DNA from 4 places in the Massilia litorea genome. Region 2 is predicted to be linked to each of the others. Evidence: predicted binding sites of a transcription regulator. Region 2 holds the regulator's gene; each other region holds the start of a gene.
What was found. Region 2 encodes sigma-54, which starts transcription at its own class of promoters, with help from an activator protein. Its sites were predicted from a motif close to TGGCANGNAANCTGCTTT; they were not measured.

Region 1 (7,369 bases), 2.2 Mb from region 2:
CCGATACCCAGAGCTGGGCCGACATCCCGACCTGCAAGGAAAAGGGCCTCGACGTGCAGTACCAGATGCTGCGTGTCTTCATGTTGCCGGGCAAGGTCGCGCCGGAGGTGACCAAGTACTACACCGACCTGATGATGAAGGTGGTCGCCACCCCTGAGTGGAAAGAGTACGTGACGAAGAACGCCTTGAAGTCGACCGTCATGGTGGGCGACCAGCTGCGCGCCTACCTGGGCAAGGACGAACAGAACCACCGCCAGATCATGAAGGCGGCCGGTTTCATGGCACCGTAAGGGACGCGTCCATGAACTCCCAGGAAGACATCGACGGCAGCGTCGCGCCATCGGCGGCCGTCATCACCAAGCGCACCGCGGAAATCGTGGTCGGCATCGTGGTCGCCGCGTTCGCGCTGCTGGCCATCGTCAGCAACTACAAGCTCGGTGCCGGCTGGGCGGACGACGGCCCGCAGCCCGGCTACTTCCCGATGCGCATGGGGATCGCCATTTTCCTCGCCAGTCTCGTGGTGCTGGTCCAGGCGCTGCGCAAGAACGACCGCTCGGCATTCCTCGAGCAGGCCCAGGCCAAGCTGGTGGCGATCGTGCTGCTGCCGCTGATCGTCTACATCGCGGCGGTCCAGTTCATCGGCATCTACGTGGCCTCGGCGCTGTTCATCGGCATCTTCATGTGCCTCGTCGGCAAGTTCAGCTGGTACCGGTCGGCCCTCACGGGTGTGATCGTCAGCCTGGTCCTGTTCTGGATTTTTGAAATCATGTTCACGGTGCCGCTGCCCAAGGGCCCGCTCGAACAGTTGTTCGGTTACTGATCGGATATCACATGGATGACTTCAACGCGCTGCTCAACGGTTTTGCGACCGTCCTGTCGTGGCATAACGGCGGGCTGATGATCGTCGGCATCCTGCTCGGGATCGTGGTCGGGGTGCTGCCCGGGCTCGGCGGCCCGAACGGCGTGGCGATCCTGCTGCCGCTGACGTTTACGATGAACCCGACTTCGGCGATCATCCTGCTGTCCTGCATTTACTGGGGCGCGCTGTTCGGCGGCGCCATCACCTCGATCCTGTTCAATATTCCGGGCGAGGCATGGTCGGTGGCCACCACCTTCGACGGTTATCCGCTGGCCCAGCAGGGCAGGGCGGGCGAAGCGCTGACCAGCGCCTTTACCGGCTCCTTCATCGGGGCGCTCGTCGGCGTGCTGATGATCACCTTCCTGGCGCCGCTGGTGGCGAAATTCGCGCTGCGCTTCGGGCCGCCCGAATTCTTCGCGGTGTATTTCCTCACCTTCGCCAGCTTCATCGGCATGGGCAAGGAATCGAAGGCGAAGATCGTGATCGCCATGTGCATCGGCTTCGTGCTGGCGGCCGTCGGCCTCGATACCATCTCCGGCCAGTTGCGCATGACCTTCGGCGCCCCGCAGCTGCTGCGCGGCTTCGACTTCCTGGTGGCGGTGATCGGCCTGTTCGGCATCAGCGAAATCCTGATCACGATCGAGGAAGGCCTGGCCTTCCGCGGCAAGAACGGCAAGATCGACCTGAAGGTGGTGTTCAAGACCTGGGCCACGATGCCGCGCCACTTCGCCACCCTGCTGCGCTCGTCGGCGATCGGCTGCTGGATGGGCATCACGCCGGGCGGCGCCACGGCGGCCTCGTTCATGGGCTATGGCGTGGCCAAGAAATTTGCCCGCGACCAGGACAGCTTCGGCAAGGGCAATATCGCCGGCGTGCTCGCCCCGGAAACGGCGGCGCATGCGGCCGGCACCAGCGCCTTGCTGCCGATGCTGGCGCTGGGCATCCCGGGCTCGGCCACCGCCGCGGTGCTGCTGGGCGGCCTGATGATCTGGGGTCTGCAGCCGGGTCCGCTGCTCTTCGTCGAGCAGAAGGATTTTGTCTGGGGACTGATTGCCAGCATGTATCTCGGCAACCTGTCGGGCCTGATCATCGTGCTGGCGACGGTGCCGCTGTTCGCCGCGATCCTGCGCATTCCGTTCTCGATCATCGCCCCGGCGATCCTCGTGGTGTGCGCGATCGGCGCCTTCACGGTGCACAACGCCCAGTTCGACATCTGGCTGATGCTGGCCTTCGGCATCGTCGGCTACGTGTTCAAGAAACTCGACTACCCGCTGGCGCCGCTGGTGCTGGCCCTGGTGCTGGGCGACCGCGCCGAGGACGCGTTCCGCCAGAGCATGCTGGCCTCGCGCGGAGGGTTGGGGATTTTCTGGAGCAACGGGCTGGTCGGCACCATCATGACCCTCGCCGTGGCCGGGCTCGGCTGGTCGTTGCTGGGTTCGCTGCGCGAGCGTTTCTTTCCGCGCGCCGCAGTGACTGAATCGGCCGGTGGCGGGGCAACCCAGCCGCAAGGCTGACCTTGTGGGGTGGGCGGAGCCCGCCCTACATTCCCTTTTACCAGCTCGTCTCGCGCTCGGCCGTCGCGCTGATCTTGTGGATCGACAGGTCGGCGCCGTTGTACTCCTCTTCCGGATCGAGGCGGATGCCGACGGTCTTCTTCAGCAGCCCGTAAATGATCCAGCCGGACGCGGACGCGATTCCGATGCCCAGCAGCGTGCCGAGCAGCTGCGCGAAAAAGGACACGCCGCCGAGGCCGCCGAACGCGTGCTGGCCGAAGATGCCGGCCGCAATGCCGCCCCAGGCGCCGCACAGGCCGTGCAAGGGCCACACGCCCAGCACGTCGTCGATCTTCCACTTGTTCTGCGTGAGCGTGAACATCCAGACAAAGACGCCCCCGGCGATGGCGCCCGTCACCAGCGCGCCCAGCGGATGCATCAGGTCCGAGCCGGCACAGATGGCGACCAGGCCGGCCAGCGGTCCGTTGTAGGCGAAGCCCGGGTCGTTCTTGCCGGCCAGGACGCCGGCCAGGGTGCCGCCCACCATCGCCATCAGCGAATTGAGCGCCACCAGGCCGTTGATCTTGTCCAGCGTCTGCGCGCTCATCACGTTAAAGCCGAACCAGCCCACCGCCAGCACCCAGGCGCCGAGTGCCAGGAAGGGAATGCTCGACGGCGGGTGGGAAGAAATCGCGCCGTTTTTCGAATAACGGCCGCGACGCGCGCCGAGCAGGATCACCGCCGGCAGCGCCACCCAGCCGCCGACCGCATGCACGACCACGGAACCGGCGAAATCGTGGAACTCCGCGCCCAGCGCTCCCTTCAGCCAGGCCTGGATGCCGTAGTTATGGTTCCACACGATGCCTTCGAAGAAGGGATAGACGAAGCCGACCAGCAGGGCCGTGGCGACGAGCTGCGGGTGGAAACGGGCGCGCTCGGCGATTCCGCCGGAAATGATGGCCGGGATGGCCGCCGCGAAGGTCAGCAGGAAGAAGAACTTCACGAGCTCGAAGCCGTTGCGCTGGCTGAGCGAGGCGGCGTCCGAAAAGAAGTCGACGCCGTAGGCGATGGTGTAGCCGATGAAGAAATAGGCAATCGTCGAGACCGCAAAATCGACCAGGATCTTGACCAGCGCATTGACCTGGTTTTTCTTGCGCACCGTGCCAAGCTCGAGGAATGCGAAGCCGGCGTGCATGGCCAGGATCAGGATTGCGCCGAGGAGAACGAACAGGGTGTCGGCGCCGTGTTTGAGTGCATCCATCCGAAAAACTTTCTAAAAAAGTGCATGGTTGAGACGTAAGCGTGTTTCTAAGCAAGTTCCGGGCCGCCTGCCGCACCATGCCAAGTCCTTGATTTGACAAGCGAGCCGGCCTGGATTGAACATCATGCACTGGAATCGTGCATTGGCCGCACCATATTGGACAGAAGGCTGCACCAGTTGTCGCACCAATAATGAGCGTACTGCGGCTTTGCAACAGAGACGGGCAAAACACCTTTAACATCGGTTTTGCATGGGCCGCTTGCTCTACAATGTTGAAGTAATGACGCGCGGCAAGCGTCCGCTCACGCAGTCAATCGCCCTGGAAAACGGAACACGATGCTTCATCCGCAAAAAAGTCGGCAGCGCAAGGTATGTGTGGTGGCCAGCCTCATGCTGGCGCTGGCCGCGCCCACGCTCGCGGCCGCATCGGGACCTGCCAGCGTCTATATCGAAGACCTGACTTCGCCCGAGCTGCGCGACCGCATCGCGGCCGGTGCCACCACGGTGCTGGTGCCGATCGGCGGCACCGAACAAAGCGGTCCGCATATCGCCCTCGGCAAGCACAATGTGCGCGCCCGCGTGCTGGCGGGCCGCATCGCCCAGGGCCTCGGCAATACGCTGGTGGCGCCGACGATTGCCTACGTGCCCGAGGGTGCGATCACGCCGCCGGCCGGGCACATGCGCTTTGCCGGCACGATCTCGATACCTGACGCTGCCTTCGAGTCGGTGCTGGAAGCGACGGCGCGCAGCTTCTGCCAGCATGGGGTGCGCGACGTATTCTTCCTCGGCGACCACGGCGGCTACCAGAAAAACGAAGAAAAGGCCGCGGCACGCGTCAACCGCGCGCCATCTTGCCGCGTTCACGCCTTGCTCGACTATTACCGGGCAACGCAGAGCAGTTATGTGGCCGAGCTGAAGCGGCGCGGCCATGGCGATGCCGAAATCGGCATGCACGCAGGGCTGGCCGATACGGCCCTGTCGCTGGCAATCGATCCGGCGCTGGTACGCCAGGACGCGCTGGCGGCCGGCGCAAAGGCAGGCAAGGCGGGCGGCGTCGACGGCGATCCGCGCCGGGCGACGGCCGAACTGGGCCGGCTCGGCGTCGACCGCATCGTGTCCGCTTCGGTCGCCGCCATCCGCGCCAGTCTGCAAGAACACCCAATCCAGAACCCATCCAGGCAACCGTAAAGAACTCCATCGTGCCATCGAAAAAAGTAGTCGTCGCCGCCGTCCTTGCCGCCGCCATCGCCGCCGGCGCCTTCAGTGTCCTCCGTGTGCGGGACGTCGCGCCTCCCGTCGCCGCTGTCAAAAAAACGCCCGTCGTCACGGAGGCGGGCATGCCGCCGGTCGTCGATTCGCTCAACCTGTACAGCGAAATCGGCTCGACCCACCTGAGCGCAGCGGTCAGCAAGGACCTCGAGCGCGTCTACGTGCCGAACCTGCGCTCGAACGATGTCAGCGTGATCGATCCGGCAACGATGAAGGTGGTCGACCGCTTCAAGGTCGGCATCAGTCCCCAGCACGTGATCCCGTCCTGGGACCTGCGCACGCTATGGGTAGCGAATAACGCCGAGCGCAAGAACACCGGCAGCCTGACGCCGATCGACCCCGCCACCGGCAAGCCGGGCCCCGAGGTGGAGGTCGACGACCCCTACAACATGTACTTCACGCCCGACGGCAAGTCGGCCATCGTGGTCGCCGAGGCGCGCCGCCGGCTCGACTTCCGCAACCCGCACACGATGGCGATGCAGTACGCGATCGACGTGCCCCAGTGCGGCGGCATCAACCACGCTGAATTCTCGATCGACGGCCGCTACGCCATGTTCACCTGCGAATTCGACGGCTCGGTCGCCAAGATCGACCTCCCCAACCGCAAGGTGCTGGGCTACCTGAAGCTCAGCATGCCGGCCACGCGCGTGCGCGAAGGCTTCGATCCGCGCAACCCGGGCGCCAGCGAGATCTGCACGAGCAAGAAGGGCATGCCGCAGGACGTGCGCATCTCGCCCGACGGCAAGCGCTTCTATATCGCCGACATGATGGCCGACGGCGTCCACATCGTCGACGGCGCGAGCTTCACCAAGGTCGGCTTCATCCCGTCCGGTCCCGGCACCCACGGCCTGTATCCCAGCCGCGACGGCAAATTCCTCTACATCACCAACCGCGGCACCCACCGCATCCACGGCAAGCGCAAGGGCCCGGGCAGCGTCGACGTGCTGGAGTTCGCAAGCGAAAAGATCGTGGCCCACTGGGCGATTCCGAACGGCGGCAGTCCCGACATGGGGAACGTCAGCGCCGACGGCAAATGGCTGTGGCTAGCCGGACGCTTCGACGACGTCGTCTACCGCATGGACACCGCCAACGGCGACGTGCGCCAGGTAAAAGTCGGCGGCGAGCCGCACGGGCTGACGGTGTGGCCGCAGCCGGGGCGGTATTCGCTGGGGCATACAGGGAACTTGCGCTAGCGTGCGGTACCAGGGAAAAATCACTTCCTGGAAGGATGAGCAGGGCTTCGGGTTCATTACTCCGAACGGCGGAGGGCCGGCGGTTTTCGTCCACATCAAATCGTTCTCCGATCGCAGTCGCCGTCCGGCAGCCGACAACGTAGTGACCTATGAGCTGAGCGCAAACGACAAAGGGCAGCCGCGGGCCGAGAACGTCGCTTTCGTGCGGCTTGGTGCGCGGCGTCAGGCGAATGCCCGCACGGGAGGCATTTCGCTGGTCATTGCAAGCTGTTTCCTCCTGCTCCTGGCCGTTGCCGCGTTGGCGGGGAAAGTGCCGGCTTTCCTGTTTGGCCTGTATATCTGCTTGAGTGTGATGACGTTCATCGCTTATGCAGTCGACAAATCCGCCGCGCAGAACAATCGGTGGCGCACCCCGGAAAGTACGCTGCATATGCTCTCCCTGGCCGGGGGATGGCCGGGCGCCCTCGTGGCGCAGCAACTGCTCCGGCATAAGTCGAAGAAAGCATCCTTCCGCATGGCGTTCTGGCTGACTGTCCTTGTCAATTGCGGCGCACTCGGCTGGTTCCTGTCTTCAGCCTGAGGCTGATCTGGCAATATCCGACGCGGGCTATCGGCCGCCGGGCTGATACACTGCCGCCTTTATCCGCACGAGAACGACCATGCCACACGTCCCGGAATTGCGGGCTGGCGCGCTGCGCTGCCTGCTCGAGACCGATCCGCTCATCAAGACCCGCGAAGTGGCGGCACTGGCCCAGGCGTTTGCCGCCGGTGCCATCGCGCTCGACAGCGGCACCGCGCTGCAAGCGGATGGGGCGATTCCCGGCCGTCCCGCGCGCCCCGAACTGGTATCGCCGCGCCTGGTCGGCCGGCGCTCGATGACGAGCGTCGAGGGCCGCGCCATGCTCGCCCACGCGCTGGCCCATATCGAATTCAACGCCGTCAACCTGGCGCTCGACGCCCTGTGGCGCTTCCCCGGCATGCCGGACGCCTATTACGCCGACTGGCTGCAGGTTTCGAAGGAGGAGGCCTACCACTTCACGCTGCTGTCCGACCATTTGAAGACGCTGGGTTATGCCTACGGCGACTTCCCCGGTCACGACAGTCTGTGGGAGATGGTCGACAAGACGAAAGGGGACGTGCTCGCGCGCATGGCGCTGGTGCCGCGCACGCTGGAGGCGCGCGGCCTGGACGCGATTCCGCCGCTGCGCGCGAAACTGGCCCAGGCCGGGGACATGGCGGCGGCGAGGATCCTCGACATCATCCTGCGCGACGAGGTCGGCCACGTGGAAATCGG
Region 2 (7,369 bases):
GTGTTCATCGCGATCTCGTATTCCGGCGAATCCTCCGAATTGATGGACATCCTGCCGGTCGTGAAACGCATGGGCACGCCCCTGATCGCGATGACCGGCAAGCCGCAATCGCGCCTGGCGCAGCTCTCCGACGTCCACCTCGACGTCTCGGTGTCCAAGGAAGCCTGCCCCCTGAACCTGGCGCCGACCGCCAGCACCACCGTCACGCTGGCCCTGGGCGACGCGCTGGCCGTGGCGCTGCTCGATGCGCACGGCTTCCGCGAGGAAGACTTCGCGCGCTCGCATCCGGGCGGCGCCCTGGGCCGGCGCCTGCTGACCCATGTGCGCGACGTGATGCGCAGCGGAGAAGCGATTCCCGCCGTGACCCCGGATACGCCGCTCACCCGCGCGCTGCTGGAGATCAGCCAGAAGGGCATGGGCATGACGGCCGTGGTCGACCCCGGCTTCAAGCCGCTGGGTGTGTTCACCGACGGCGACCTGCGCCGCCTGATCGAGCGCATGCAGGACTTTTCGAATGTGACCATCCGCGACGTGATGCACGTCGGCGCGCGCACCGTGCACCCCGACCAGCTGGCGGTCGACGCGGTCGCGATCATGGAAGAGTTCCGCATCAACCAGATGCTGGTCGTCGATGAAGCGGGCGTGCTGGTCGGCGCGCTGCACATCCACGACCTGACGCGCGCCAAGGTGATTTAAATGACCCCGCTGGAACACATGACCCGCGCGGCGCGCGTAAAAGTGATGATCTTCGACGTCGACGGCATCCTGACCGACGGCAGCCTGACCTATGGGCCGGACGGCGAGGTCACCAAGACCTTCAACGTGCTCGATGGCCTCGGCATCCAGCTGCTGCAGAAGACGGGCGTGATCACCGCCATCATCAGCGCGCGCAAATCGCCGATCGTGCTGGCGCGTGCCCGCGACCTCGGCATCAACCACGTCTGGCAGGGCCACCATGACAAGCGCGTCGCGTTTGCCGAGCTGCTCGAGCAGACCGGCTTCACGGCCGAGCAGTGCGGCTACATCGGCGACGACGTGATCGACCTGCCGCTGCTGACGAAAGTCGGTTTCGCCGTGACGGTGCCGACCGGGCATCCGGAAGTGCAGCACCGTGCGCACTATGTGACGAAAGCCGGCGGCGGCCGCGGCGCCGTGCGCGAAGTGTGCGACATGGTCATGCGCGCCCAGGGCACGTACGAGCAGGCGCTCTCGCCCTATTTCGCATGAGTTCAAATGAATTCGACTAAGCGCTTAACCGCATGGCAACCTACGTGAACAAACGGACCGCGCACCGCTGGCGCCTGCTGGCCTTGATGCTGACGGCGGTCTTCTTCGCCTTCGGCAGCTTCTGGCTGCTGCAGGCGGTCCAGACCGACGATGCGACGGGCGTCGGCAACGGCCTGAACGAACCCGACTACATCGTCGAGAATTTCAGCTTCGTGCGCATGACCGAACACGGCGCGCCGCGCTACGTGGTGTCGGGCGCGCGCCTGGCCCACCATCCGGACAACGACGTTTCGGAAGTGACCAGGCCGGTCGTCGAGAGCATGGCGCCGGGCCGCCCGCGCATGACCATGCACGCCGACCGCGGCCAGGTCTACCACGGCGAAGACCGCGTCGAGTTGATGGGCAACGTCGACGTCAACCGCCCGGCCACGCCGAAGAGCGCGGCCCTGCGCGCGAAAACCGAGGCCCTGACCGTGCTGGCCGACGACGAGATCGTCAAGACCGATCGTCCGGTCCAGATGACGCTCGGCGCCGCCTCGGCCAACGGCGTCGGCATGGTGGCCGAGAACCCGACGCAGAAGCTGCACCTCGGCGGCCGCGGCCAGATCGTCTATCCGCCGCGTACGAGCCCCGCACCCAACCAATAACAGGAACGAGCCCTAATGAAAAACATCTTCGCCGCCGCCTTCCTTTCGCTGCTGTCGCTGACGGCAGCCCACGCCGAGCGCGCGGACTCGCTCAAGCAGGCCGTCATCAACTTCGATTCGCTCGACGTCGACGAAGTCACGCAGACGCGCATCCTGACGGGGAATGTGGTCCTCACGCGCGGCACCCTGATCCTGAAGTCGGACCGCGCGCTGCTCAAGGAAACCCCGGAAGGCTACATGAACGTCACGCTTACTTCGAACCCGGGGCGCGTGGCGACCTTCCGCCAGAAGCGCGACGGCGGCCCGGACCTGTGGGTCGAAGGCCAGGCCGAGCGCATCGAATACGACGAGCGGGTGGAACTCGTGAAACTGTTCTCGAAGGCGATCGTGAAGGAACTCGAGAACGGGCGCCTGACGAACGAACTCGATGGCGCCTACATCTCCTACGACAACCGCAAGGAAGTGGCCACCGTGCGCAACGACGCCAGCGGCGAGACCAAGTCCGGCGGCGGCCGCGGGACCCTGATCATCGCGCCGCGCCGCACTGCGCCCGCCGCGGCTCCAGCGGCGGCTCCGGCAGCGCCGGCAGCACCAGGAAAGAAATAATGAAAGATGCACGCGACAACCGCAGCACCCTGGTGGTGCGCGGACTGCAAAAAAGCTATGGCAAGCGCCTGGTCGTGCGCGACGTCTCGCTGGAAGTCGGCTGCGGCGAAGTCGTCGGCCTGCTCGGCCCCAACGGCGCCGGCAAGACCACCTCGTTCTACATGATCGTCGGCCTGGTGCCGTCGGACGCCGGCACCATCGAGATCAATGGCGCCAACATTTCGAGCCTGCCGATCCACCGGCGCGCGGTGATGGGCCTGTCGTACCTGCCGCAGGAAGCCTCGGTGTTTCGCAAGCTGACGGTGGAAGACAATATCCGCGCCGTGCTCGAACTGCAGCGCGACGACAACGGCAAGGCGCTGACGAAGGATGCCATCAATACGCGCCTCGACTCGCTGCTGGCCGAACTGCAGATCGAGAAGCTGCGCGAGAACCCGGCCCTGTCGCTGTCGGGCGGCGAGCGGCGCCGCGTCGAGATCGCGCGCGCGCTGGCGACCAATCCGCGCTTCGTGCTGCTCGACGAGCCGTTCGCCGGCGTCGACCCGATCGCCGTGATCGAGATCCAGCGCATCGTGCGCTTCCTGAAGGAGCGCGGCATCGGCGTCCTGATCACCGACCACAATGTGCGCGAGACGCTCGGCATCTGCGACCGCGCCTACATCATCAACCAGGGCGCGGTGCTGGCGTCGGGACGTCCCGACGACATCATCGCCGACGAGTCGGTACGACGCGTCTACCTGGGCGAACACTTCCGCATGTAGCAAGGCTGTAGCAACAACACGGGACACCGAGCGGCACCATGAAACAATCCCTGCAACTCCGGACTTCGCAGCACCTGGCGCTCACGCCGCAGCTTCAGCAGTCGATCCGCCTGCTGCAGCTCTCCACCCTTGAACTACATCAGGAGATCGAGCAGATCCTGTCCGATAACCCGCTGCTCGAACGGCTCGACGACCCGCTCGACCACTCGGTGCGCCTGCTGGCCGACGGCGCGATCAACAGCGCGCCGGCGCAAGCCGAGGCGCCGGCGCCGAACAACGAGGAGGGCGCCCCTGCGCCCGAGGCGGCCGAGGGCGGCGAAGGCGGCGAGGTCGAACGCGGCGAGTCCGAGGGCGACTGGGGAGAGGGTTCGCGCGCATCGAGCGGCGACGGCGACGACGACGGCCGCCCGCAGCTCGGCGCGGTCGGCGTGACCCTGCGCGAGCATCTGTGCGAGCAGATTCGCGTGACGGGCGTCACGGCGCGCGACCGCGCGCTGGCCGAACTCGTGATCGACGCGATCGACGACAACGGCTACCTGGAGGAGCAGCTCGACGAGATCCATGCGCGCTTGCCGGAGGAGCTCGAGGTCGAGATGGACGAACTGCGCTGCGCGCTGGCGCTGGTGCAAAGCCTGGACCCGGTCGGCGTCGGCGCGCGCAGCGCATCCGAATGCCTGGCGCTGCAGATCCGCGCGATGCCGGGCGTGCCGCTGGTGACGCGGCGCATGGCCCTGAAAATCGTCGAGGGGTATCTGAGCTGGTTCGCGCAGCGCGAATTCACGAAACTGAAAAAAGCGCTCGACTGCGACGACGAGGACCTGCGTGAAGCGCAGGCCGTGATCCGCCAGTGCAATCCGCATCCCGGCGCCGCCTTCGCGTCGAGCGTCTCGGATTACGTCGTACCGGACGTTATTGTCCGCAAGTCGAAGGGCGGCTGGAGCGTCTCGCTGAACAACGAAGTGATGCCGCGCCTGCGTGTGAACAACGTCTATGCGAATTTGCTCAAGCAGGGCAAAGGCGAAGGCCAGATGAGCGCGCAGCTGCAGGAAGCGAAGTGGCTCATTAAAAATATGCGCCAGCGTTTCGACACGATCCTGCGTGTTTCGCAGGCAATTGTGGAGCGCCAGAAGAACTTTTTCAGCCATGGCGCGGTTGCCATGCGTCCCCTTGTGCTTCGCGAGATAGCTGATACACTAGGACTACACGAGAGCACAATTTCTCGCGTGACAACTCAAAAATTCATGCTGACCCCGCACGGCATGTTTGAGCTGAAGTATTTCTTCGGAAGCCATGTCGCCACCGAAGCGGGGGGCGAAGCATCGTCTACGGCGATACGGGCGCTCATTGCGCAACTGACAGGAGCAGAAGACCCAAAGAACCCATTATCCGACAGCAAGATCGCGGAAATGCTCGGTGAACAAGGGATGGTCATTGCGCGCCGCACGGTTGCAAAATACCGCGAGGCACTCAAGATTCCTCCCGTCAGTCTCCGCAAATCCTTGTAACAGCGGCCCCCATGCGCACTCCCTGCGCGGCGCGGCGGCCGCTACATTTTCAAAGGAGTGTGTATGAATCTCACCATCAGTGGCCACCACCTCGACGTCACCCCCGCCATCCGTGAATACGTACAGAACAAGCTCGAACGCATCACCCGCCATTTCGATCAAGTGATCGATTCCCACGTCATCCTCGCGATCGACAACCTCACCGAAAAAGACAAACGACAGAAGGCCGAGATCAACCTGCGCGTCTCCGGCAAGACCGTACACGTGGAAAGTGTGGCGCAAGACCTGTATGCGGCGATCGATCTCCTGATGGACAGGCTCGATCGCCAGGTGATGAAATACAAGACGATGTTGAAGGACCATAGTCGTGAGGCGCTCAAGCGCCTGCCTGAAGGCGGAGAGGCTGCTGCTGCGATCTGATCGCGCATCGAGCACCGTCTGAACGAGGGCGCCGGAAGGCGCCCTTTTCATTTTGTGCGGTGGACGGCAGTGTCTTGGGTAAAATGCTTGTCTTTTCCATCAACGAATTCGCCATGACCGACCATGTCCTGACCCGCGTTGCCAACGGCACCGGCATCATCACGCTCGACCGTCCCAAGGCCCTGAACTCCCTCTCGCTGGCGATGGTGCGGCGTCTGACCGACATCCTGCTGGCCTGGCGCGACGACGCGTCGGTGTGCGCGGTCGTCCTCACCAGCAGCAGCGAAAAAGCCCTGTGCGCGGGCGGCGATATCCGCTTCTTCCACGAAGCCGGCCACGCGACCCCCACCGGCGGCAGCGCCCTGCTCGAAGATTTCTTCACCGAGGAATACGCGCTGAACCATCTGATCCACTTCTATCCGAAACCGTATGTATCGATCATGGACGGCGTGGTGATGGGCGGCGGCATGGGTATCGCCCAGGGCGGTCCTGAAACTGGCCTGCGCATCGTGACCGAGCGCACGAAGATGGCGATGCCGGAAGTGAACATCGGCCTGTTCCCGGACGTCGGCGGCAGCCATTTCCTGTCGCACGCACCGGGCCAGCTGGGCAACTACCTGGGCCTGACCGGACTGACGATCGGCGCTGCCGACGCGCTGTACGTTGGCCTGGCCGACGTCTTCGTGCCGGGCGCGCAGTTGGGCGAACTGAACGCGCTGATCGAATCGACGCCGGGCGCTCAGCTGGCTGACGCGATCCGTCGCTTCGCCGCGCGCTTCGCTGTGGACGCGGGTCAGAGCGTGCTGGAGACGCAGCGCGCCGCGATCGACGCGCACTTCGGCGCCAGTTCGGTGGCCGCCATCATGGCCTCGCTGGAAAAGGACGAGAATCCGTTCCTGCAAAAGGCCCTGGCCGCGATGCGCCAGCGTTCGCCGCTGATGATGTGCGTGACCTGGGAGATGCTGCAGCGTGGGGCCGCGCTCGATGTCGCCGACTGCCTGCGCATGGAACGCTCGCTGGTGCGCCGCAATTTTGAACACGGGGAAGTGCTGGAAGGCGTGCGCGCGCTGGTGATCGACAAGGACAATGCGCCTGCCTGGAATCCGCCAACGCTCGACGCGGTGACTCCGGAAATGGTGGAGCGGTTCTTCGAACCTGTCTGGCCGGATCACGCACACCCGCTGCGGCATTTAAGCTGATAACTGTCGCGTAACGCAGGGTGGGCTCCCCGAGCCCACGCGGCGATACGTGGCAGCGAGATCATCCGGCACGAAATCGGAGCCCGCGCGTATCACCGCGTGGGGTCGTTGAGGCCAATGGCCTCAACGACGGTTTCACTAGAGCCCACCCTACGGGAGCTACGACTGCTCGCGATGCCTCAGCACCACGCGCTCGCTCTCGTTGAAATAGGCCGCCAACCGCTCCGCCATGTACACCGAGCGGTGCTGCCCGCCGGTACAGCCGACGGCCACCGTCAGGTAGCTGCGGTTGTCCGTCTTGAACGAAGGCAGCCACTTTTCCACGAACTTGCAGATATCGTGCAGCATCTCGGTGGCGCTCGGCTGGGCCTCGAGGAAGGCGATCACGGGGGCGTCCTTGCCGGTCAGCGGGCGCAGCGCCAGGTCGTAATACGGGTTCGGGATGGCGCGCACGTCGAACACGAAGTCGGCGTCCAGCGGGACGCCGACCTTGAAGGCGAAGGACTCGAAGAACAGGGTCAGCGGTGCGTGCTGGACTTCGGCCAGTTCCTTGATCCAGCCGCGCAGTTTATTCGCCGATGCCTCGGAGGTATCGATCACGTGACCGAGCTGCTCGATCGCGCCGAGGCGTTCACGCTCCTCGGCGATGCATTCGATCAGCGTGCGGCGCGAGGCCGGGTTTTCGCCCGGGCGCAGCGTGTGCGACAGCGGATGGCTGCGCCGCGTTTCGGAGAAGCGTGCCACCAGCGAATGGGTGCTCGAGGTCAGGAACAGCACCTTGACCTGGTGGCCTTCTTCTTTCAGCCGCGCCACCGTCAGCGGCAATTCGGTCAGCGATTCCGAGCTGCGGGCATCGACCGCGACGGCGAGCTTGCCCGTGCCTTCGCTCGACACGGCTTTCACCAGCTGCGGCAGCAAGGCCGGCGGCAGGTTGTCGACGCAGTAGTAACCCGCGTCTTCCAGAACATTCAGGGCAACCGATTTGCCCGATCCGGAGATACCGG
Region 3 (7,369 bases), 2.4 Mb from region 2:
GTTGATCGCTCACGATGCGGCTCCTTCACGGGACAGGCCGAGGCCGGACAGGCGTTTTTCCAGCGGCGCCGCCACGGCCGCAAGGACGTCGCCGCCATCGGGGCCGAACAGGCGCTGCGCGACCTGGGCCAGTGCCGGTTCGAAGCGGTCGAGCCATGCGAAGGCGAAGCGCGAGATGGTGGCGGCGTTGGCAGGGCTTTCCTGGACGGCGGCTTTGACGACCGCATCGACCCAGCGTGCGGTCTCGGCATGCCAGACGCGCATGAAGTCTGTGGCGAGCGCGCAGGCGGGACCGTGCTCGAGGGCCAGCTGCGCGTCCAGCTTCTGGTAGAACAGCGGGTAGACGAGGCCGTCCAGCACCAGGTTCTGCGCGACGAACAGTTCGAACCAGTCCTGGCACACCATCAGGTCTTCCACGGCATGGCGTACGGGTTGCCATGCCGCGTCCTGCAGCCAGGCGTCCCTGGCTGCCGCGACCGCCGGCTTGCCGCCGATGAGCAGTCCGATGCGGGTGAGGTACTGGGCCAGCGCCAGGCGGTCCATGGTGTGGAACATGGTCGCCTCCGTAATGGCGGAACCGTAGCCGTAAGCGGTGACGTAGGCGTTGTTCATGTTGGCGGCCCACTCGGTATGGCGCAGCACGACCAGGGTCGTGGCCAGCAGTTCCTTCGTCGGCTCGGGCAAGGCGGCCAGCAGTGCGCGCTGTTCGAGGAATTCGAGGTTCTTTTCCATCGACTCCTGCTGGCGCGCCCGGGTGTTCACCCAGGTGCCGTAGTAGAACTGGCGCGGGTCCTTCAACGCATACCAGTCGGCCATGACGACGGCTGTGCGGCGCTTGTCGTACAGCTCGTATTCCGGCTGCCACAGCGGGCGGTAGTGGAAGTTGGCCTCGGGCTGCAGGTCGTACATCGCTTCCTGGTAGCGGGTGGCCGGCTTGTCCGCGCCGAGGCGGCGCGCGATGTTGGCGAAGGTCTGGCGGACAGGCTTGACGCTGTCGGTCCGTATGTCGATTTGCATGCTGGTCTCCTGGTTGTTTTAGTCGTGGGGGCAGGCGCCGGGCACGCTCTCGTGCCAATGGCGCCGTTCGTGTTCGAGCTGGGTGGCGGGAAGGTCCGGCAGCACCAGAGCACACTGCCGCCGGCGGAAGGCCTCGTACTGGGCCGGCCGCATCGTCAGCTCGACGCAAAGGTCGGGGTCGCCGATCGAGAATTCGAACTGGACCCAGTCGGCATCGCGCGACGTGACGCGCACGAAGCGGCTGGGCATGTCGGGTAACGGATTCATGTCTCCTCCTGTTTTCTATGGCTGCACAAGAGCTATAGCAACTGGTGTGCCAGGAGGCCAAGTGATTGAATTTAAAGGAAAGACATGTCCGCGCCGGAGCGGCGCGGCAGGTGGGGTTCACGATTTGATGAAGCGCCGCGGGCGGGATTCAGCAAATGCGCAGGCGGGGAGGGAGGGAGGCGCGCCGCGGCGGCGGCACCGGGCGCGGGGACGCTACTTGGGCAGTTTCAGCTTGTCCAGCCGGTAGGCGAGCTGAGGACGCGTGATGCCGAGCAGGCGGGCGGCCTGGGTGACGTTGCCTGCGGCCCTGGCCATGGCCGTGTGGATCAGGCGCGCTTCGAACTGGTCCAGCTTGAACTCGTTATTCAGCAGTTGTTCGCACAGCGTGTCCGGGCTGGACGGGGCGCCCGGCGCGGGCGGCGTATGCAGGTGGCCGGACGGGGCGATGGCCTTCATGCCGCCGGCTTCGGCGAGGGTCGGAAACAGCGTATGGACGTCGATCATCTGGTTGCTGTCGGTGAGGATGACGCCGCGCTCCATCATGTTCTCCAGCTCGCGGATGTTGCCCGGCCATGCATAGTGCATCAGCGCCTGCAGGGCCTTGTCCGATACGCCCAGGATGCGCTTGCCGTACACGGCGTTGTACTTTCCGACGAAGTGTTCCGTCAGCAGGGGGATATCGTCGGTGCGCTCGCGCAGGGGCGGGATGTGGACGGGATAGACGTTCAGGCGGTAGTACAGGTCCATCCTGAACTTGCCGTTGGCCACCGCCTGCTGCAGGTCCTCGTTGGTAGCGGCGACGATGCGCACGTCGATTTTCTGGCTGTGCGTGCCGCCCACGCGTTCCAGTTCTCCTTCCTGCAGCACGCGCAGCAGCGAGGCCTGGGCGCGCGCCGACAGTTCGACGACTTCGTCGAGGAAGATGGTGCCACGGTTGGCGCGCTCGAACTTGCCGGGCCGGCTGACGGTGGCGCCCGTGTACGCCCCTTTCTCCACGCCGAACAGCTCCGCTTCGATCAGGTCCGGCGGAATGCTGGCGCAGTTGACCGCGACAAAGGGCTGCTCCGCGCGCGGCGAACCCGCGTGCAGGGCGCGCGCGAACACTTCCTTGCCCACGCCGGTTTCGCCCAGCAGCAGCACATTGGCCTTGCTTGCCGCCGCGCGCCGGATCAGCTGGCTCGCTTCGCGGAAGGCGCGCGAGCGCCCCACGGAATTGGCCGGGGTGTCCTGCTCGCTGGCCCGCACGGCTTCCCGCAGTTCGCTCAGCTGGCTTTGCAGGGCGAACAGTTCTTCGGCCATCGAATCGCGCATCAGCAGCCGCTGCGTTTCGGCGTGGTCTTCCCATTCCTCGGCCGGTTTTCCCACGATTTCGCAATGCGTGCTGCCACAGCCGGCGCAGGCCACCTCTTTGTAGATGATGGAGCGCCCCATGAAATAGGTGGTATAGCCGCTGGCGTAGCCAAGCTGGCTCCAGCACACCGGCTCCTTGCTGGTGTCGTGGTGCTGGAGGTAGACCTGCGCCTCGAACGAATTGCGCCACTCGAAGCGCCCGAAATAGCTCCCCTTGGCGAGGTCGAACTCCAGCTCCAGCGGCGTCACGTGCACGAGGCCGCGTATGCTGTGCAGTTGCGGCCCCACCATGAAGGCTTGTTCGACCGGCAGGTCCGGCCGCAGTTTGCGGGCCAGTTCCGCATCGCGCAATCCGGTCTGGTAGCCGTAGCGCATCAGCAGGGCGCGCGCGCGCTGCATGCCCATGGTCTCTACCAGCTCGTCGCGCAGCGCGCCCCAAACGCCCGCATGGTTGAGCATCACGCGCTGCTCGGACAGCCAGATGGTGCCCTGGTCTGGATCGAAACGTATCTGCGCGAGCAGGTCCTCATTGGAAGGTAACTGCGGGTTTCCCACTACTGCGCCTCCAGCGTGTTCATCGATGTTATCGGCGCATAGTGCCACAGATGCCCAGCCTCGTCAGCGATGTTCCGGAATCCGGACGTCACGATTTCATGAGGCCGGTTCACCGAATGATGAAGTGCCATGCCGGCAGCCTGCGCTACCACTTGGTGCGTGACGGCGCCGCGCTGCAGCGCGATGCCGCTCAGTAAGCGAAGGTCCCGGCCTGGGTGCAATCAAGATAGGCCATGCGCGTGCGCAACGACCAGATTTCATTGGCAATATTATGCAATGCCAGCGTTTTGTCGTGGACACGTTGACGCACGGCTGCAGGGGCCGACGGAATAATGTCGGTCAGGTCCGGCGCAGCGTCGGCGACTTTCACGAAGAGGGCGCTCCGGGCAGCGATGTCCGAAGAGAGCTGCGTGCAGGCGGCGTCGCCATTGTTTGCGGCCTGGGCTGCGGAGCCGGCACCGGTGCAGAGGGCGAAGCAGATAAGTGCGATCGATTTCTTCATCATCAGTTCTTTAATTTTAGAGTGGAGAAGCCCGCCAGCGAACTCGCGGGCTGAGTCTATTTCCTGGAGGAGAATAGGGCAGACTGATCAATTATTGTGCAGCGCACCATCGGACGCCAATTCTTTATGGTGATGTGGGATATTTCCCTAAGGCATAGGAGATGGCCTGATCCCCGACGGCGAACGACAGTGCCGGTGACAGGGACATTGACTCGCATGATGCGTTAGCGCCACGGGACTAGCTGCATCTGATGCCCAAACAATAATATTTGCTAGCATGGCAATAGCTGAATGTTATGATTCGCACATCTTCTATCGCCGATCTCCGTGAAGGCAGGCCATGCACCTCCTACTGAAAGTCAATCTTTCCCTGGCTGCGGTGTTTTGTGCCGGCTTGACGGTAACCGGCCTGATCAGCAAAAACGTATTGCAAGAAAACGCGAAGCGTGAAGTGATGAGCCACGCCAGCCTGATGATGGAAGCGGCATTGGCGGCGCGCAGCTACACCAGTGCGGAGATCAAGCCCCTCCTGGAAGCGCGGCTCCACAAGGAATTCCTGCCCCAGACGGTGCCCTCGTATGCCGCGACGCAGAGTTTCTCCAGGATGCAGGCGGCATTCAAGGAGTACAGCTACAAGGAGGCGACGCTGAACCCGACCAATCCGCGCGACCGCGTGGTGGAGTGGGAGGCCGACGTCGTGCGTAACCTGCGCGATCATCCCGACCTGAAGGAAGTGGTGGGCGAGCGCGCGACGCCGACCGGTCAATCGCTGTTCCTCGCGCGGCCGATCCGGATCAGGGACGCCCAGTGCCTGGCCTGCCATAGCGTGCCATCCGCCGCGCCAACGTCCATGCGCGCCCTGTATGGCGACGCCAATGGATTTGGCTGGAAACTCGGCGAAACAGTCGGGAGCCAGATCGTGTCGGTGCCGCTGGCTGTGCCCATGGCGCAGGCTGACCGCGTGTTCAATGTGATCATGACAGGGATGGTGGCGACCTTCGCCGGACTGCTGCTGGTCGTCAATCTGGTCATCTATCGCTTTATCCTGCGCCCCATGCGCAGGATCACCCGGATCGCCGACGCAGTCAGCGCGGGGAAGGCGGAGGTGGAACCGTTCGACATCCGGGGCAACGACGACATCGCGGTGCTCGGCAACGCCTTCAACCGCATGCGCCGCAGCCTTGAAAAAGCCATGGCGATGCTGGGCTGAGCGGGGACAGGATGGCACACGACGTCTTTCTCAGTCACTCGCACTTCGACAAGGTATTCGCCGACGCGATTTGCCACAGCCTGGAAGCGCACGGCATCCGATGCTGGGTGGCGCCGCGCGATATCCGGCCCAGCGAGGACTGGGCCGAAGCCATCATCGACGCCCTCGATACGGCGCGCGTGCTGGTGCTGGTGTTTTCGTCGAATTCGAACAGCTCTCCGCAGGTGCGCCGGGAAGTCGAGCGGGCCGTGAACAAGGGCCTGCATATACTTCCGCTGCGTATCGAGGACGTGCCCCTGTCCAAGAGCCTGGAATATTTCATCAGCACCCAGCACTGGCTCGACGCGATCGATGGTGAGTTCGGCTTCCATCTGGGTCAGTTGCGCGACTGCCTGTCCGTGCTTCTCGGGCGTCCGCCAACGGGGCCGGACACGTCGGCGGACCTGACGTCCGCTGCGCCAAGGCCACCGCAGCGCCCGCCGGCGCCCGTGCCGGCTACCGCCGCCATCGACAGCGCCGTGCTCGAAAGGATCGAGGGCCACCTGGCCAGGCTGATCGGTCCGATTGCGAAGGTGCTGGTGCGGCGCATGGCGCCCGCGGCGGCCGGGCCGGCGGAACTCATTGCCAGGCTGGCCGATGAAATCGACGATGCGGCTGAGCGCAAGTCCTTCATCGTGCGCTGCCAGGGCAGATATGAGTGAGCGCAGGCGCTGCGTCAGCACATCTGCGGGTCGGGCGCCACGGCAAGCAGGGGGAATGCAGATGCGCGAATTTCATTCGGCCGGAGCGGGCGGCGGTGCGCCTGCGCTGCTCGGCGAACCCGGCGTTGTGCGCGTCCAGAAGCGTGCCATGCGCGTCATGGTCCGTTTCGCCACGCAGCCGGAAACGATCCACACCCGCGAGGGCCCGGTCCGCGCCCGCGCCGGCGACGCCGTCGTGAGCGCGCCGACCGGCGAGCAGTGGCCGATCGAGCGCGCAGCCTTCGAGCAGCGTTACCGGCCGGCGGGCCCGCCTGGCGCCTACTACAGCGTGCCGCGCCCATCGCTGGCAGTCCGGATGACCGATCCGTTCGCGGTCGTGCTTGGCGACGGGGTGTCGCGCCTGTCCGGCCAGCCGGGCGACTGGCTCCTCGACTATGGCGACGGCCACTTCGGTATCGTCGGTGCCGAGATCTTTGCCGCGACCTACACCATGCTCGACTAGGGATTTATGGCATTTCATCAGCGTATCCAGGCACTGCTGCTCCTCGGCGTGCGCTTTCCTGCGGCGGCTGAACTGCCGGCCGTGGCTCCGCCAGCGGCCATCGCCGACCTGGTGAGCGCGATCGCGCCTGCGCAGGAAGCCAGCAACAACCGTGCGATCAGGTCCGGCAACCGCTATCGCAGCGCATTCTGGGGGCTGTATCTGCTGAGCGCCATGGCGGTGCTGTGCGCCGTGATGCCCCTGGCCCTCGGCTGGGACAACGGACGGCATGCCATGCATGCCTGGGCACCGTACTGGGCGGTGCTGGAAGTGGTCCTGATTGCCGTGCTGGGATTGCTGTATCGGCGCGGGCACCGCCAGGACTGGCAAGGACAGTGGCTGGCCAGCCGCACCGAGGCCGAACTGGCACGCTACCTGCCGCTGGTGGCGCCGCTGGCCGTCCCTGCGCATGCAGGCACCTCGCCCAGCTGGTATGCCCGGCTGGGAGCAGGCGCGCTGCATGTTTCCGACAGCCCGGCGATCAACGCATTGTGCGCCCGCCACGAGCCCGCCGTCGCCGCCACGCTGCGCGGCGCATGGTCGAGTCCCGCTTTTGTCGGGCAGTACGTGGACTGGGCCGTCGCCCAGTTCGACGCCCAGCGCGGTTACCACGACCACCTGGCGCTACGCAGCGAGGCCCTGATGCACCGCGTTCACAAGATCAATGCCTGCCTGTTCGTCCTGACGCTGGGGGGCGCGCTTGCCCACCTCGCCGTCCATTCGATGTGGCTGTCCTTCGTCACCATCTTCTTCCCCTCGCTCGGGGCGTCGCTGCATGGCGCGCTGGCGCAGACCGAGTCCTACCGCCTGGCCGCGACGGCGCGCCGGCTCTCCGCCGAGCTGGGGCAGCGCAGGGCGGCCATCATGGCCGCCCATGCCGAAGGCGACGAGGCCAGGGTACGCGCGGGCATCGAGGGCGGCTTGGGCCTGATTCTCGGTGAGCACCGCGACTGGCATATGCTCGTGCGTCCGCACCATCTGCCGCTGGGCTGAAGCCCCGGGTATGCTGCCAGGCGGCCTTACCGGGTATCCTCATCGGTCCGTTCAGCGGACTGGCGCGACATCGATCCAGTCTGCTGGGCCGACGCCAGCCGGACCGGCGCGTGCACCGCGTTCTGGCGCAGGACCGAATGCGGCTGGGTGCCCGGGCGCGCAATCGATGGCCGTCTCGTTCCCGGCGCCAGGTCGCTGGGCCGGTTCAGGCCCGTGGCCACCACCGTCACGCG
Region 4 (7,369 bases), 440 kb from region 2:
CGATGAAGCCGAGGGTGTCGACATAGCCCGCCAGGAAGCCCATGCCGACGCCTTGCAACCGTTGGAATTGTGCGCTCTTCATGATCAGAACGCGAAGCAGCTGCAGCCGAAGGCACCCCAGAAGCCGCCGAAGTCCGACACGGGAACGGTCGACTTGCGGGCCCGGTCGTGGCGATGGGCGTGGACGCCGCAAGGGCCGCTGCACTGGTGGGGCAGGGCGGCTTGCGCTTGCGGGGCTGCCTTGCGCCAGTGTCCCGGCACCGATCGCGCCGGCGACCACTCCGGCAGCACCGGAATCGGCGGCGGCCCCAGGCTTGTGAACTCGGCGGCGCCGTACACCACATTCCCGCCCACCACCGTCAGCACCGATTCGATCGATTTGATGGTCTCGTCGTCCACCGTGAAAAAGTCCTGCGACAGTACGGCGAGATCGGCCAGCATGCCTTCCTGGATCCTGCCCTTGCGGCCCTGCTCGTTCGAGAACCAGGCGCTGCCCGAGGTCCACAGTTCAAGGGCGACGCTGCGGTCGAGCAGGCCCTTGTCTCCGTACAGCGGCAGGCCGCCCACGGTGCGCCCGGATACCAGCCAGTACAGCGCGGTCCAGGGGTTGTAGCTGGCCACGCGGGTGGCGTCGGTGCCGGCGCCCACCGGCACGCCGCTCGCCAGCATCTGCCTGACCGGCGGCGTCGCACTCGCGGCCTGCCTGCCGTAGCGGTCGACGAAATACTCGCCCTGGAAGGCCATGCGGTGCTGGATGGCGATGCCGCCGCCGAGCGCCTTGACGCGTTCGATATTGCGCTCGCTGATGGTCTCGCAGTGATCGAACATCCAGTGCAGGCCATTGAAGGGGATCTCGCGATTCACCTTCTCGAAGACGTCGAGCATGCGCGTGATCGATTCGTCGTAGGTCGCATGCAGGCGGAACGGCCAGCGGTTCTCGACCAGGTGGCGCACCACTTTTTCCAGTTCGTCTTCCATGCCGGCCGCCAGTTCCGGACGCGGTTCGAGAAAATCCTCGAAGTCGGCGGCCGAGAACACCAGCATCTCGCCGGCGCCATTGTGGCGGTAGTAATCGCTGCCTTCGCCCGGTTTCACCATGCCGGTCCAGCGCTGGAAGTCTTCCAGTTCCCGTCCCTTGTTCTGGGTGAAGAGGTTGTAGGCGACGCGGATGGTCAGCTGTTTATTCCGGTCGAGTTCTTCGATGACGGCGTAATCGTCCGGGTAGTTCTGGAAGCCGCCGCCGGCGTCGATCGCGCTCGTCAGGCCGAGGCGGTTCAGTTCGCGCATGAACTGGCGGGTGGAATTCACCTGCAGGTCGATGGGCAGGGTCGGGCCCTTGGCCAGGGTCGCATACAGGATCATTGCGTTCGGACGCGCGATCAGCATGCCGGTCGGGTTCCCCAGGGCGTCGCGCTGGATCTCGCCGCCCGGCGGGTTCGGCGTGTCTTTCGTATAGCCGACGGCGCGCAGGGCGGCGCGGTTGAGCAGGGCGCGGTCGTACAGGTGCAGGATGAAGACAGGGGTATCGGGCGCGGCGGCGTTGATTTCCTCGAGCGTCGGCATGCGGCGTTCGGCGAACTGGAATTCGCTCCAGCCGCCCACCACGCGCACCCATTGCGGATGCGGGGTGCGCTCGGCCTGCTCCTTCAGCATGCGCAGCGCGTCGCCAAGGGAGGGTACGCCTTCCCAGCGCAGTTCCAGGTTGTAGTTCAGTCCACCGCGGATCAGGTGAATGTGCGAGTCGTTCAGGCCGGGAATCGCGGTGCGCCCGTTCAGGTCGATGACCTGGCTGCCCGATTCGCGGTAGCGCATCACGTGTTCGATGTCGCCGACGGCGAGGAAGCGGCCGTCCTGCATCGCCACGGCGCTCGCCTGCGGCCGCGCACGGTCGAGGGTGGCGAAGTTGCCGTTGATGAGGATGAGGGGCGCTGCGGCCTGGGTGGACTGTGCGTTCATGGTTCTGCTCCGTGGATGGTGGACCCGGTCCGCGGCGGCGGACCGGGTGAGTGGGTGGCGCGCTTCAGCGGACCGGCGCGGGGACGGGCGCCAGCACTGCGTTATTTCCCTGGTTGCGGGCGGCAGCCTTGTGCACCATCGTGTAAGCATAGTCGACACCCATGCCGTAGGCGCCCGAGTGCTCGGTGACGATCTTCATCACGGCATCGTAGGTGTCGCGGTTCTTCCAGTCGCGCTGCCACTCGAGCAGCACCTGCTGCCAGGTCACCGGGACCACGCCGGCCTGCACCATGCGCTGCATTGCGAAATCGTGGGCGTCCTTCGAGGTGCCGCCCGATGCGTCGGCCACCATGTAGATCTCGTACTCGCCCTCCAGCATGGCCGACAGGGCAAAGGTGGTGTTGCACACTTCGGTCCAGAGGCCGGCCACGATGATCTTCTTGCGGCCGTTTGCCGCCAGCGCGTCCCGTACTTTCTGGTCGTCCCAGGAATTCATCGAGGTGCGCTCGAGGATCGGGTGGTCCGGGAACACGTCCAGGATTTCCGGATAGGTGCGGCCCGAAAACGAGTCGCTCTCCACCGTGGTGATCACGGTCGGGATACCGAAAGCCCTGGCCGCCTTGGCCAGGCCGACCACGTTGTTTTTCAGGGTCTGGCGGTCGATCGATTGCACACCGAAGGCCATCTGCGGCTGGTGGTCGATGATGATCAGTTGCGAGTTGTGTGGGGTCAGGACTTCGAGTTTCGGGTTGTTCATGCTGTGCTCCTTGTCGTCATCAGTGCAGGTTAGCCGTGGCGGGAATCGCCGGCGGCTTCTTTTTTGGCATCGTGCTGGATGCCGGTGATCTTCGGCTTGCATTCGCTGGCGAACCAGGCTTTCGTGAGCGGTGCGCCGTCGATCACGCGTTTGGCCACCGGCACGATCTGCTCGCCGACCAGCATGCCCAGCAAACCGATCAGGGCGATGGCCGGCGGCGCCGGCGAACGCACGTTGATCAGGCCGTAGAGCAGGCCGGCCAGGATGCCGGCCCCCAGGGAAATCAAATACATCGTTCGTTCCTCCTTCTACCGTGGGCGACCGGCCGGCATCGCTGTTGAGATCATCGAATGCTTCGAAGCTTCAGGACAGCGTTCGCCTCCTGGCTCTCGTCGTGTTTCGATGCGATGAATGCATTATGCGGAACGAAAGCGGGGCTGAAAAACGGAATATTTGCGGACATACAATCGAAATTTTCGAATGTCGCTGTGGCGGGCTGAAAACGGTACAGGCAGGAGGCGTATTGCTGCCTGAAGGAATGAAAAATTTCGCGCGAGAAGCGTCGGTTTTCTTTACATTTTTCTTATTGATGAGTTAACAAAAAAACGTAAGTCATTGATCTGTAAGGTCGTCAATACGCTGGCACGGCTGATGCTAGTACTGAAGTGCTGTCTGCCTATCAACCACCGATGAGGATGACGATCATGAAATTTCTGAAGAAACTGGCTTGTGCTACCGCTGTTGCAATGACCATGGCTGGGGGCGCCAACGCCGCCACCGTCCTGAACGACTGGGTATTCAATCCGACCGGCGGCGGCTTCGCCAGCGGGCAGACCATCAACGAATACCTGGACGTGAACGGCAATGCCTTCATCCAGATCAACCCGTCCGGTGGCTCCAGCTTCTCGTTCTCCGAGCATGGGGTGTTCAATATCGTCCAGGCCGACAGTAACAACCAGCTGTTCCCAGTGAACTACCCAGGTGGCAACATCAGCGCAACCTTCCAGGCGACCGGCACCGGTAGCTTCGGTGGCGCCTTCACCTTCAGCGGCGGCACCATCCGCATCTACCAGAACACCACCAACCAGTACGGCACGACGGCCGGGATCTACGGCGCCGACCAGGGCAACCTGATCGCCGAGTTCAGCGTGATGGCGGGCGGCGGCGGCCTGGTCGATGCCAGCGGTTCGCCGACCAATAACGGCCAGGTGACCGTGCTTGCACGGGCCGAGGCCGGTGCGCTGGATGCGGGCTACTTCTTCCGTGAAAACGGCCAGGACCTGTCGACCGAGTCGATCATGGCCTTCGCCTTCACCAACGCGAACACGATTGCCAATCCGACTTCCACGCTGGTCAACGAAGTGGCTTGCCAGTACTCGGGCTTCACGGGTGCGGGCTGCAACGGTACGGCTTACGCGAATTCGCCTGGCCAGTACTTCTTCATTGGCGGAAACGGTCAACTCAAGCTGGCGGAAGTGCCGGAGCCAGGTTCGCTGGCCCTGTTCGGCATCGCCATGCTGGGTGCCGGATTCGCCACCCGCAAGCGCGCCAGCAAGGTGTAATCGGGTGATGTCGGTTTTGTCGTAATGAAAAAAGAGCGGGCTTGCCTGCTCTTTTTTTTCGCTCTTATTGGTTGGCAAAGCCGCCCCGTTCAGGCCCGCTGCTGCTCCGGCAAATGAATCGAGCGTGCCAGCAAATGTCCCGCCAGCCAGCCGCCGACCAGGCCGCCGATGTGCGCCGCGTTATCGGTATGCGGATACACGAAGCCCATCCATAAACTGAACAGTAAAAACGGTACCAGCGACGAACGCAGTTCGGACACGACGGTCGGTGGCACGCCGCTGTTCGGACGGCCGAGGAAGGCGAGCAGGCCGCCGATGACGCCAAAGATCGCGCCCGAGGCGCCGACGCTGTTCACGTGCGGATTCCACAGCACGCTGGCCAGGCTGCCCGACACGCCGGCCAGGAAATACAGGGCCACGAAACGGGGGCTGCCGAAGATCCGTTCGGTGAGCCTGCCGACCTGCCACAGCGCCAGCATGTTGAAGCCCAGGTGCCAGATACTCCCGTGCAGGAACATCGAGCTGACCAGGCGCCACCATTGGCCGCCGCGCGTCAGGCGTCCGACGTTCGAGCCCCATTCCACCAGCTGCTGGGCGTGCAGGATGGCCGAGACGGTCGGGTTCAGCGCGAACAGCTGGCGCAGTGGTCCCTCGAGCGCCGCCTGGTATTTCTGGCGCGCCAGCCACATCAATGCGAAAATGCCGATGTTCGCCGCGAGCAGGCCCCAGATCACGGGCGTCGACGGGCTCCAGTAGTCGATGCGGTCGTGGAAGACCTCGTTTTCCTCGTGCTCCTGCACGAATTGCTCGGTCTGGCGCGTGGGGAGCAGGGCGACGATGCGCGCGGCCGTCTCGCGGTCCGCGACACTGAAGCCGATCGTCCTGTCGCCCTTCACGCCGAGCTCGTCGAACCGGACGTCCTGGCCGCTGGCCCAGGCGTTGACGATGTCGACGCGGCGCAGGCGATGCTCCTCGCGCTTCGGCATGCGGAACGAGCGCTGGCTGGTTCCGCGGATGATCAGGAAATCGTCCTGCACCTCGAGCGTTCCCTTGCCGCGCAGGCGGAAGGGGTTGGTCGGCCATTTGGACCCGGCCGTGTAGAAACGGACGTCGAACAGCGTACTACCCGTCATCGTCACCCTTCAGCCGCGCCGGCGCTCGTGGTTCCAGAGCACATCGCTGCCGCCTGCAAAACGGTTCAGCACGCGCGCCAGCACGAACATCAGGTCCGACAGGCGGTTCACGTACTGGCGCGGCTGCGGGTTGATCGTGTCTTCCTTCGATAACGCGACGATGGCGCGCTCGGCGCGGCGGCAGACCGTGCGGCAGACGTGGGCGGTCGAGGCCGCGCGCGAGCCGGCCGGCAGGATGAATTCCTTCAACACCGGCAGGTCGGCATTGTATTTTTCGAGCAGGCCGTCCAGGCGTGCGACGTGCTCGTCCTTGATCATCTGGTAGCCGGGAATGCACAATTCCCCGCCGAGGTCGAACAGGTCGTGCTGGATCGACACCAGTTCTTCGCGCAGGTCCGCCGGCATGTCTTCGCACAGCAGCAGGCCGACGAAGGAATTGAGTTCGTCCACCTCGCCCAGGGCATGGATGCGGGCGCTGTCCTTGCCGGTACGGCTGCCGTCGCCGAGGCCGGTGCTGCCGTCGTCGCCGGTGCGCGTGGCAATTTTGGAGAGTCGATTACCCATGATGTGCTGCCCCTGAAAAAAGATAGCCCGAGCATACGACAAATCGATGTGATTGTGGCCTACAATCGACGTCATGTCCGCCCCTCTCCACGTCCCCCACGAGCGCCGCGAGCAGGTCGCGGCGGCCCTGCGTGCACGGTTGCCGATTGGCGCCGTCCTGTCCGATCCGGAAGACACGCGTCCCTACGAATGCGACGGCCTGGCGGCCTACCGCCAGCTGCCGATGATCGTCACCCTGCCCACCAACGAGGAGCAGGTGCTGGCGGTCCTGGACGTCTGCCGCGAGCTGAACGTGCCGATCGTGCCGCGCGGCGCCGGGACGGGCTTGTCCGGCGGGGCGCTGCCGATCATCGATGGCGTGGTGCTGTCGACGGCGCGCCTGAACCGCATCGTGCGGGTCGACGATTACGCGCGCACGGCCGTGGTCCAGCCCGGGGTTCGCAATCTCGCGATCTCGGAAGTGGCGGCCCAGTACGGCCTGTACTACGCGCCGGACCCGTCCTCGCAGATCGCCTGCACCATCGGCGGCAACGTGGCCGAGAACTCGGGCGGCGTGCACTGCCTGAAATACGGCCTGACGGTCCACAACGTGCTGCGCGTGCGCGTGGCGACCATCGAGGGCGAGATCATCGAGCTGGGCAGCGAGGCGCTGGACGCGCCGGGCCTGGATCTGCTCGCCGTCTTCATCGGCTCGGAAGGCATGCTCGGCATCGTCACCGAAGTGACGGTGAAACTGGTGCCGAAGCCGGCGGCGGCCCAGGTGATCATGGCCTCGTTCAACGATGTCGTTACCGGCGGCAATGCGGTGGCCAGCGTGATCGCGGCCGGCATCATCCCGGCGGGCCTGGAGATGATGGACCGCACCTCGGCGCGCATGGTCGAGCCCTTCGTGCACGCCGGCTACGACACCGACGCCGCCGCCATCCTGCTGTGCGAGGCCGACGGCACGCCGCTCGAGGTGGCCGAGGAAATCGAACGCATGACGCAGGTGCTGGAAGCGGCCGGCGCCAGTGCGATCGCGGTGTCGCAGACCGAAGCCGAGCGCATGAAATTCTGGTCCGGCCGCAAGAACGCCTTCCCGGCGGCGGGACGCATCTCGCCCGATTACTACTGCATGGACGGCACCATCCCGCGTAAAAACCTGGCGCAGGTGCTGACCGGGATCGAGCAGATGGAAACGACCTATGGCCTGCGCTGCGCCAACGTGTTCCACGCGGGCGACGGCAACCTGCATCCCCTGATCCTGTTCGATGCCAACCAGCCGGGCGAATTCGAACGCGCCGAAGCCTTCGGCGCCGCCATCCTGGCGCTGTGCGTGGAAGTGGGCGGCACCATCACCGGCGAGCATGGCGTGGGCATGGAGAAGATCAATTCGATGTGCGTGCAGTTCGAGCGGG

Region 1: LPB04_RS16985 (ammonium transporter) is a predicted target of sigma-54. The motif match lies at 3,662-3,679, and genes of this name have one in related genera.
Region 3: LPB04_RS16120 (phenol hydroxylase subunit) is a predicted target of sigma-54. The motif match lies at 1,319-1,336, and genes of this name have one in related genera.
Region 4: pepA (flocculation-associated PEP-CTERM protein PepA) is a predicted target of sigma-54. The motif match lies at 3,354-3,371, and genes of this name have one in related genera.

The regions. Positions count from the first base shown of each region.
Region 1 is NZ_CP062941.1:3,773,677-3,781,045, forward strand. It holds gene LPB04_RS16970 (Bug family tripartite tricarboxylate transporter substrate binding protein) at 1-290, shown strand, start outside; gene LPB04_RS16975 (tripartite tricarboxylate transporter TctB family protein) at 302-820, shown strand; gene LPB04_RS16980 (tripartite tricarboxylate transporter permease) at 832-2,373, shown strand; gene LPB04_RS16985 (ammonium transporter) at 2,411-3,613, opposite strand; gene LPB04_RS16990 (creatininase family protein) at 4,004-4,801, shown strand; gene LPB04_RS16995 (YncE family protein) at 4,813-6,075, shown strand; partial or broken gene LPB04_RS24465 (cold shock domain-containing protein) at 6,077-6,214, shown strand; gene LPB04_RS17000 (DUF1294 domain-containing protein) at 6,218-6,655, shown strand; gene LPB04_RS17005 (ferritin-like domain-containing protein) at 6,735-7,369, shown strand, end outside.
Region 2 is NZ_CP062941.1:799,937-807,305, reverse strand. It holds gene LPB04_RS03560 (KpsF/GutQ family sugar-phosphate isomerase) at 1-696, shown strand, start outside; gene LPB04_RS03555 (KdsC family phosphatase) at 697-1,227, shown strand; gene lptC (LPS export ABC transporter periplasmic protein LptC) at 1,272-1,874, shown strand; gene lptA (lipopolysaccharide transport periplasmic protein LptA) at 1,890-2,480, shown strand; gene lptB (LPS export ABC transporter ATP-binding protein) at 2,480-3,241, shown strand; gene LPB04_RS03535 (RNA polymerase factor sigma-54) at 3,280-4,746, shown strand; gene hpf (ribosome hibernation-promoting factor, HPF/YfiA family) at 4,810-5,166, shown strand; gene LPB04_RS03525 (enoyl-CoA hydratase/isomerase family protein) at 5,280-6,365, shown strand; gene rapZ (RNase adapter RapZ) at 6,525-7,369, opposite strand, start outside.
Region 3 is NZ_CP062941.1:3,578,844-3,586,212, forward strand. It holds gene LPB04_RS16110 (MmoB/DmpM family protein) at 1-13, opposite strand, end outside; gene LPB04_RS16115 (aromatic/alkene monooxygenase hydroxylase subunit beta) at 10-1,017, opposite strand; gene LPB04_RS16120 (phenol hydroxylase subunit) at 1,036-1,284, opposite strand; gene LPB04_RS16125 (sigma-54-dependent Fis family transcriptional regulator) at 1,498-3,189, opposite strand; gene LPB04_RS16130 (hypothetical protein) at 3,380-3,694, opposite strand; gene LPB04_RS16135 (Tll0287-like domain-containing protein) at 4,032-4,901, shown strand; gene LPB04_RS16140 (toll/interleukin-1 receptor domain-containing protein) at 4,913-5,602, shown strand; gene LPB04_RS16145 (PGDYG domain-containing protein) at 5,664-6,104, shown strand; gene LPB04_RS16150 (hypothetical protein) at 6,111-7,136, shown strand; gene ftsZ (cell division protein FtsZ) at 7,163-7,369, opposite strand, start outside.
Region 4 is NZ_CP062941.1:359,982-367,350, reverse strand. It holds gene LPB04_RS01570 (YoaK family protein) at 1-82, opposite strand, end outside; gene LPB04_RS01565 (amidohydrolase) at 85-1,956, opposite strand; gene LPB04_RS01560 (hydrolase) at 2,021-2,713, opposite strand; gene LPB04_RS01555 (XapX domain-containing protein) at 2,743-3,006, opposite strand; gene pepA (flocculation-associated PEP-CTERM protein PepA) at 3,418-4,275, shown strand; gene LPB04_RS01545 (rhomboid family intramembrane serine protease) at 4,365-5,408, opposite strand; gene LPB04_RS01540 (cob(I)yrinic acid a,c-diamide adenosyltransferase) at 5,418-5,972, opposite strand; gene LPB04_RS01535 (FAD-linked oxidase C-terminal domain-containing protein) at 6,037-7,369, shown strand, end outside.